2 regions of the Stenotrophomonas sp. 3(2025) genome follow, and region 1 is predicted to be linked to the other one. Evidence: predicted binding sites of a transcription regulator. Region 1 holds the regulator's gene; the other holds the start of a gene.
The links. The regulator FliA, encoded in region 1, starts transcription of late flagellar genes. The targets are predictions, from matches to a motif close to TAAAGTTTNNCNNNCNNNGGCCGATAA.

Region 1 (4,414 bases):
TTTCGGCGCCGATCAGTTCCAGGTCCACTTCCTTCTTCAGCGAACGCGCAACGTCGCGCGCCACCTTCGGGAAGCGCGAGAACACCTTGCCGACCGGCTGCATGCGGGTGCGCATCACCGCCGACTGCAGGCGTGCGGTGGCGATATCCAGCGTGGACACGGCGCGGTCCAGTTCTTCGTCGCGCAGGCGCGTGCGCAGCGTCTTCAACCGGTTTCGTGACAGCACCAGTTCGCCGATCAGGTTGACGATGGCGTCCAGGCGCTTGGTGTCCACGCGCACGGTGTGTTCGGCTTCGGCGACAGGCTTGTTGGGTGCGGGCTTGGCAGCGGGCGGGGCCGGCGAGGGCGCCGGTCGCGGTGCCGGTGCCGCAACAGCCGCTGCGGTGGTGTTGCTGCCCGGGGCGGCGCCGCCGTGCAGCTGGTCGAGCAATGCCTCGAACTCGTCCTCGCTGATCATGTCGTCGGCCTTCTTCGCCGCCGCCACGGTTGTCGGCGCCTTGCCGCCATGCAGCTGGTCGAGCAGGGCCTCGAATTCGTCGTCGGTGATCAGGTCGCCGCCGCCCGCACCCGGCGTCGCGGCCGCAGGCGCGGCAGCGCCGCCGCCATGCACGTCGAACTGGGCGACCAGTTCGGGCGGGGCAAAGCCCGGCTCGGTGCCCGAAGACACCGCGTCAAGCATCGATTGCAGGTAATCCAGTGACTGCTGGGCGGCATCGAAGTGATGCGCCTGCAGGACGGCCTGGCCGGCGCGTGCGGCGCCCAGCGCTTCCTCGGCGGCGTGGCACAGCTCGACCATTGCGGTGATGCCGAGGAAACCTGCGCCGCCCTTCAGCGTGTGGTAGCCGCGGAACACCGCGTTGAGCTGTTCATTGTCCTGCGGTGCCTGTTCCAGCGACACCAGCTGTTCGCCGAGGCGATCCAGGATCTCCTGGGCCTCGATGATGAAATCGGCAGTGATGTCGTCGGCTACTGCGCCCATGGTTACAGCCCCAGATCCGACAACAGGTCGTCGGCGTCGTTCTGCGAGACCGCATGGCGGTCCAGTCCCTTCAGTGCCGGCCCAGCCAGTTCCGGATCGGTGCGATGCTGTTCCGGCGGCAGGCCGAGCGCGCCGAAGCCTTCGTGCACGCGGCGGACGATGCCCACCACGCGACGGATGATCTGCCCGGTCAGGTCCTGGTAGCTCTGGGTCAGGGCGATCTCGGTGAGGTTGTGGCGGATGCGGTCGAGCTGTACGTCCTGGCCCGGCTGCAGGCCGTCGGCGCGCAGCTGTTCGGTCAGGCTGCGGCACTCTTCGGCCAGGTCCAGGGTGCGGTGGGTGGCCTGTTCGGTCATCGCCACCACGTGGTCCAGGCGCGCGCAGGCATCGTCCAGCTCGCCGGCTTCATCGGGCACGGTCGGCAGTTCGCCCAGCGCCTGGCCCAGCTCGCGGGCGAGCCGCGAAAGGCCGCTCATCATCGGCTGGGTGCGCAGCGCGACCAGGCCGTCGATGCGCTGGCGCCACGCCGCCTCGTCGCCGGATTCCAGTGCATCCAGTGCTTCCTGCAGGCGCAGGGCGAGGGCGCTCTTGTCGACCGTGGTATCCATCAAGCGCTGGCCGCCAGGCGTTCGAAGATCTTGCCGAGCTTCTCTTCCAGCGTCTGTGCGGTGAACGGCTTGATGATGTAACCGTTCACGCCGTTCTGCGCCGCTTCGATGATCTGCTCGCGCTTGGCTTCGGCAGTCACCATCAGCACCGGCAGGGTCTTCAGCTTGGCATCGGCACGGATGGCCTTGAGCAGTTCGATGCCGGTCATCACCGGCATGTTCCAGTCGGTGACCACGAAGTCGAACGGCTGGCTCTGCAGCAGCGACAGCGCGGCATGCCCGTCCTCGGCTTCGGCGGTATTGGTGAAGCCCAGATCGCCCAGCAGGTTCTTGACGATACGACGCATGGTCGAGAAATCGTCGACGATCAGGATGCGCATGTTCTTGTTCAAAGCAGAGTTCCTTTGTTGATCAGCTCTCGAGGCCGGCGTCGGCCGCCTCGAAAATCTTCAGTCGGCCACGCAGGCGCAGGACCGCCTGGCCGTGGATCTGGCAGACCCGCGACTCGCTCACGCCGAGCACTGCGCCGATCTCCTTCAGGTTCAGTTCCTGCTCGTAGTAGAGCGACAGCACCAGCTGTTCGCGCTCGGGCAGGTGGCCGATGGCATTGCCCAGCTCGCGGCCGAATTCACCGCGCTCCAACACCTGCTGCGGGGTCGGGCCGCCCTGGGCGACGGTGTCCAGCTCGCCCTGGTCTTCAATGCGCGACTCCAGGCTCAGTACCTGGCCGCGCGAGGCGTCCTCCATCAGGCGCAGGTACTCGGGCAGCGGCATCTCCATCGCGGCGGCCACTTCGGTGGCACTCGCGGCGCGGCCGGTGCTCTGCTCCAGGCGGCGGATGGTGGCCGCAGCGTCACGCGCACGGCGGTGCACCGAACGCGGTACCCAGTCGCCACGTCGGATCTCATCGATCATCGAACCACGGATGCGGATCGAGGCGTAGGTCTCGAACGAGGCGCCCTGGTCGGCGTCGTAGCTGCGCGAGGCTTCGATCAGGCCCATCATGCCGGCCTGGATCAGGTCGTCCACCTCAACGCTGGCCGGCAGGCGTGCGGCCAGATGGTGGGCGATGCGCCGCACCAGGTCCGAGTGCTGGGCGATGACCTCGTTGGCCGCCGTGCGCTGGACCTCTCTGTACTGGGCGGCGCCTTTCATGCGGCCACCCCGCGCTGCTTGATGATGCGTTCGAGGAAGAACTCGACGCCCCCGCGCGGCTCGGTCGGTGCCTGCCAGCGGGCGGTGCGGCGGGCGATCTCGGTGATCGCCAGTGCCGACGGGCTGGACGGATAGGCCTTCACCACCGGCTGCTGGCGCTGCACCGACAGGCGCAGCCAGTCGTCCTGCGGCACGCAGCCGAGGTAGTTCAGCGAGACATCGGCGAGGAATTTCTCGCAGACGCGGGTCAGCTTCTCGTACAGCACGCGGCCTTCGTTGGGGTCGCGCACCATGTTGGCCACCACTTGGATGCGGTCCACGCCACGTTCGCGTGACAGCACCTTGATCAGCGCATAGGCGTCGGTGATCGAGGCCGGTTCATCACAGACCACCACCACGGTGTCCTGCGCGGCCTGGCAGAAGGTCAGCACGCCGTCGGTGATGCCGGCGGCGGTGTCCACCACCATGATGTCCAGCTCGCGCTCCAGTTCGGAGAACACGTTGACCAGGCCGACATGCTCGGCCGGGGCCAGCTCGGCCATGTGCCGGCGGCCGGACGCAGCCGGTACCACCAGCACGCCGTTCGGGCCTTCGATGATCACGTCATCCAGGCTGCAGCGGCCAGCGACCAGGTCGGCCAGGGTGTTGGTGGGGCTCAGGCCCAGGATCACGTCGATGTTGGCCAGGCCCAGGTCGGCGTCCAGCAACAGGGTGCGTTTGCCCATTCCGGCAAGCGCCACGGCCAGGTTGGCCGATACGTTGGTCTTGCCGACGCCGCCCTTGCCGCCGGTCACGGCAATCGTGCGCACAGGGCCCAGCGGCTCGCTGCGGGTCGCCGTCAGCGGGAAGGTGGTGGTCAGCTTGGCGTACTCACGCGACGGCATGGTTCAACTCCGGGTTGCAGGGCATATCGGCCGCGCGGCGCAAATCTTCAAGGCGAAGTACAAGATTGGCTGCACTGGCCCGGTGCAGGTCGTCCGGGACGTCCTGGCCATCGGTCACCCAGGTGATCGGCAGCTTGTGGTCCACCGCCACCGACAGGGCGTTGCCGAAGCGGCCGGTCTCGTCCAGCTTGCTCAGCACCAGGCCCTGCAGGTTGGCCGCGCCGAAGCGGCGGACCACCTCGTCCATGTCGCCGAAGCTGGTGTTGGCCGGCAGTACCAGCAGGGTGCGGACCTGGCGGGCGGCGCGCAGCCACTGCAGCTGGGCGGCCAGCGCACGGTCGCGCGGGCCCAGGCCAGCGGTGTCGATCAGCACCAGCTTGTAGTCCTTCAGGCGTTCCAGCAGCTGGTCCAGGTCGGTACCGCTGTTGGCCTCGTGCACGGCGATGCCGAGCTGGCGGCCGTAGCCGTACAGCTGTTCGCGGGCGCCGATGCGCATCGTATCGGTGGTGACCAGGGCGACGTCGCGGGCGGCATGGGCTTCGGCGAAGCGCGAGGCCAGCTTGGCGATGGTGGTGGTCTTGCCGGCGCCGGTCGGGCCGACCAGGGCGATCACGCCGCCTTCCTCCATCGGATCGACCGGGGCGATCGGCAGCTTGCGCGAGATCAGCCCCAGCATCAGGCCGCGGCCGCGATGCGCTTCGGTTTCCAGCGGGATCTGCATGGCCACGTCGCGGGCGATGCCGGCATCGAAGCCGTACTCGTCCATCAGGTCCAGTGCCGTAGCGCGC
Region 2 (4,414 bases), on a different contig from region 1:
AATCCCGCTGCGATCGTGTTCACCTCGGCCACCACCTACACCATCGATGGCGGCCCACCGCAGACCTATACGCCCGGGCAGACCATCAGCGCCAACGGCTGGAGCTTCGTGCTCGATGGCGTGCCGAAGAATGGCGACACCTTCAACATCACCCCCACTCCGGCCGGCTCGTCGGATAACAGCAACGCCACCAAGCTGTCCAAGGTGGAATCGGCCAAGGCGTTCAACGCCGGCACGGTGACGCTGGGCGGCGCATTGGGCGGGCTGACCACCCAGGTCGGTGCGGCAGCGCGTTCGGCGGAGTATTCGCTGGGAGCGCAGCAGGTGATCGCCGACCAGGCACAGGCAGCGCGTGACGAAGTGTCTGGCGTCAACCTCGATGAGGAGGCGGCCGACATGCTGCGCCTGCAACAGGCCTACCAGGCCGCCTCGCAGCTGATCTCCACCGCCGATTCCATGTTCCAGACCATCTTGGGAGCCGTGCGCCGATGAGCAACCGCATCTCCACCGGAATGATGTACAGCCAGTCGGTAGCGCTGATGATGGCCAAGCAGGCCAAGCTCAGCCACCTGGAACAGCAGATCGCCACCGGCAGCAAGATCGTCAGCGCCAAGGACGATCCGGTCGCCGCAGGCGCCGCGGTGGGCCTGGACCGCAGCCTGGCCGCACTGGAACGCATGAAGCTCAACGGCAACAACGTGCAGAACCGCCTGGGCGTGCAGGAAAACACCCTGGCCCAGGTCAACGACCTGATGGCGCGCGTCAACGATCTGACCATCCAGGCCAGCAATCCCGCCTTGAGTGCGCCTGACAAGAAGACCCTGATCACCGAGTTGAACCAGATCCGCGAGGGCCTGCTGTCGCTGGCCAACAGCAGCGACGGCACCGGCCGCTACGTGTTCGGCGGCACCAACGACAGCGATCCGCCGTTCGCCAAGATTGACGGCAAGGTTGTCTATCGCGGCGACCAGACCCAGCGCCAGGTGGAAGTCGGCCCGGATACCTACGTGCGCGACGCCCTGCCCGGCAGCGAGATCTTCCTGCGCATCCCCACCGGCGATGGCTTCGTCGATGGCAGCGCAGCGGCAGGCAACGCCGGCAACGGCGTGCTGACCAACATCACCCGTGATGGCAGCGACAGCTGGAACGGGCAATCGTTCAGCGTGCGCTTCACCGCAGCCGACCAGTACGAAGTGCTCGACGGTGCCGGCAACGTAACCGGCACCGGCACCTACAAGGCGGGCAGCGAACTGGAGATCAATGGCGTTCGCCTGCAGATCGCTGGCGCGCCAGCAACGGGTGACAGCTTCAACGTGCAGGCCGCCAGCAGCCGCGACATCTTCGGCACCATGGACAAGCTGATCGCCGCACTGGATGCCGATACCGGCACCCCGGCGAAGATGGCCGCGCAGCAGAACGAGCTGCAGAGCGCATTGCGCGATGTCGGCCGCGCGGCGGAACGGATGATCGATTCGCGCGCTGCCGGTGGCGCGCAGCTGAAGGCGCTGGACAACGCGGCGGAGATGCGTGAGGCCAATGGCGTGACGCTGAAGACCACGCTGTCGGAGATGCGCGACCTGGACTACGCCGATGCGTTGAGCCAGTACCAGCTGGAAAGCACTGCGCTGCAGGCGGCACAGACGCTGTTCTCGCAGATGCAGTCGATGTCGCTGTTCAACAAGATCCGCTGATTCCACGCGCCAGCGCTGGAGCCCAAGGCCGCGATGCCCTGCATCGCGGCCTTTTTCGTTTCTGCGGTCATGTACCGCTGCGCTCGCCGGGCATGGCCCGGCGCTACCGAAGGGTTGGCCTTGGTAGCGCCGGCCCGTGCGCGGCGGATGTTCCGAAGGGTTGGCGCTGGTAGCGCCGGGCCATGCACGGCGGATGTTCCGAAGGGTTGGCGCTGGTAGCGCCGGGCCATGCCCAGCGGATGTTCCGGGATCGTCCATCAAGCCCGGCCGGCCACCGCCGATACCTTCATCAGCGTGGGTTGGGCCTGCCCGACCGCCCCTGCCAAGGGTGGCCTTGACGCTTTTCCAGGGCGGAAAACCCCGGAAAAACAGCTTTCAGCGACGAAATTCGGTTGCAACGAAATTCCCGGCTAAAGGTTGTTGACAAAGCGCCGTTATTCATTTGGCAACGGCGAAGCACACAGCCAAACAAAAAAATCAGGCGGCGCTTCGTTTCATTCACCAACGGGTTCCACATAAGAGGAGACGACCCCATGGCACAGGTAATCAACACCAATACGATGTCGCTCAACGCTCAGCGCAACCTGAGCACCAGCGGCAGCTCGCTCGCCACCACCATCCAGCGCCTCTCGTCCGGCCTGCGCATCAACAGCGCGAAGGACGACGCCGCCGGCCTGGCCATCAGCGAGCGCTTCACCACCCAGATCCGTGGTCTGGACGTGGCCATCCGCAACGCCAACGACGGCATCTCGCTGGCCCAGGTGGCCGAGGGCTCGCTGAACGAAGTGGGCAACAACCTGCAGCGCATCCGCGAACTGGGCGTGCAGGCCTCCAACGCCACCAACTCGGCCAGCGACCGCAAGGCGCTGCAGGCTGAAGTGACCCAGCTGGTCAGCGAAATCGACCGCGTCGCCAAGCAGGCCGACTTCAACGGCACCAAGCTGCTGGACGGTTCGTTCACCAGCCAGCTGTTCCAGGTGGGCGCCAACGCCGGCCAGGCCATCGCCATCAACAGCGTGGTCAACGCCAAGGCCGATTCGCTGGGCGCGGCCAGCTTTGCCAACGTCTACACCGGCACCAGCCTGGCTGCAGCCGACAAGGCCACCGCCGATACCACCTACTCTGGCCTGCAGATCTCGGTGACCCCTCCGGGCGGCGCCGCCACCACGGTCACCGTCAGCGACTTCACCGTGAAGGCAGGCGAATCGATCACCTCGGCCACCGCGGCCGCGATCAACAACAAGCTGGGCGAAACCGGCGTGGTCGCCTCCGTCAACGCCGGCGTGGTCAGCCTGGCCTCGGTCAAGGACGGCCAGACCTTCGCTCTGGGTGTCAGCGCGGCGACCCCGCCGGCCGGCGTCACGGCCGCCACCATTGCCGGCCTGGGCCTGACCGAGACCAGCACCAACGGCGGCACGCTGACCGGTGCAACCGCCAGCTTCGTCAAGGACCTGAACGTCACCACGGCCGAAGGCGCACAGAAGGCGATGTCCATCGTCGACAAGGCCCTCGAATCGGTCAACAGCGTGCGCGCCGACCTCGGCGCGATCCAGAACCGCTTCACCTCGGTGGTCGCCAACCTGCAGACCTCCTCGGAGAACCTGTCCGCATCGCGCAGCCGCATCCGCGATACCGACTTCGCCAAGGAAACCGCAGAGCTGACCCGCACCCAGATCCTGCAGCAGGCCGGTACGGCCATGCTGGCCCAGGCCAACCAGGTACCGCAGAACGTGCTCAGCCTGTTGCAGCGCTGACATGAGCCGCCCCCGGGGCACGTCGGGGGCGTCTAACCCAACTCACGTGCAACCGCTCAAGGACCTCTCCTCATGGCACAAGTAATCAACACCAACACGATGTCGTTGAATGCTCAGCGTAACCTGAGCACCAGCGGCAGCTCGCTGGCCACCACCATCCAGCGCCTGTCCTCCGGTTCGCGCATCAACAGTGCCAAGGACGATGCGGCCGGCCTGGCGATCTCCGAGCGCTTCGGCACCCAGATCCGCGGCACCGACGTGGCCATCCGCAATGCCAACGACGGCATCTCGCTGGCCCAGGTCGCCGAAGGTTCGCTGACCGAAATCGGCAACAACCTGCAGCGCGTCCGCGAGCTGTCGGTGCAGGCCTCCAACGCCACCAACTCGGCCAGCGACCGCAAGGCGCTGCAGGCCGAAGTGACCCAGCTGGTTTCGGAAATCGACCGCGTCGCCAAGCAGTCGGACTTCAACGGCACCAAGCTGCTGGACGGTTCGTTCTCCAGCCAGCTGTTCCAGGTCGGCGCCAACGCCGGTCAGGCGATTGCCATCGACAAGACCATCGATGCCAAGGCCAATGCCCTGGGTGGCGCCAAGTTCGACACCAACGCGCTGGCCCTGGCCGATCCGGGCACCAACGCTGATTTCAGCACCAGCGGCCTGTCGATCAACGGTGTGGCCATCGCCGACGTCTCGGTCAAGCAGGGCGCCGACGCCGCTGCCACCGGCAAGGCCTCGCGCGAAGCACTGGTGACCGCGATCAACGCCAAGATCGGCGAAACCGGCGTCTACGCCGAAGTGAACGGCACCACCGGCGTGACCCTGACCTCGGTCAAGGACAGCACCAACGCTGACGGCTCGTTCAAGGCCATCACCGCAACGCCGGGTACCTGGACTGGCGCCACCGCCCCGACCTTCACCGCCACCACCGCTGCGGCGGCACCGGCCTCGAAGTTCGCCAGCGATCTGGAC

Region 2: a site for FliA is predicted at 1,949-1,975, ahead of ACUXVE_RS13130 (flagellin). Genes of this name have one in related genera too.

What each region holds. Positions count from the first base shown of each region.
Region 1 covers NZ_JBQOIF010000030.1:30,080-34,493, forward strand. Annotated here, with positions in the region: gene ACUXVE_RS18215 (chemotaxis protein CheA) at 1-979, opposite strand, end outside; gene ACUXVE_RS18220 (protein phosphatase CheZ) at 982-1,587, opposite strand; gene cheY (chemotaxis response regulator CheY) at 1,587-1,979, opposite strand; gene ACUXVE_RS18230 (RNA polymerase sigma factor FliA) at 1,999-2,742, opposite strand; gene ACUXVE_RS18235 (MinD/ParA family ATP-binding protein) at 2,739-3,626, opposite strand; gene flhF (flagellar biosynthesis protein FlhF) at 3,613-4,414, opposite strand, start outside.
Region 2 covers NZ_JBQOIF010000016.1:10,155-14,568, reverse strand. Annotated here, with positions in the region: gene flgK (flagellar hook-associated protein FlgK) at 1-492, shown strand, start outside; gene flgL (flagellar hook-associated protein FlgL) at 489-1,691, shown strand; gene ACUXVE_RS13130 (flagellin) at 2,225-3,445, shown strand; gene ACUXVE_RS13125 (flagellin) at 3,518-4,414, shown strand, end outside.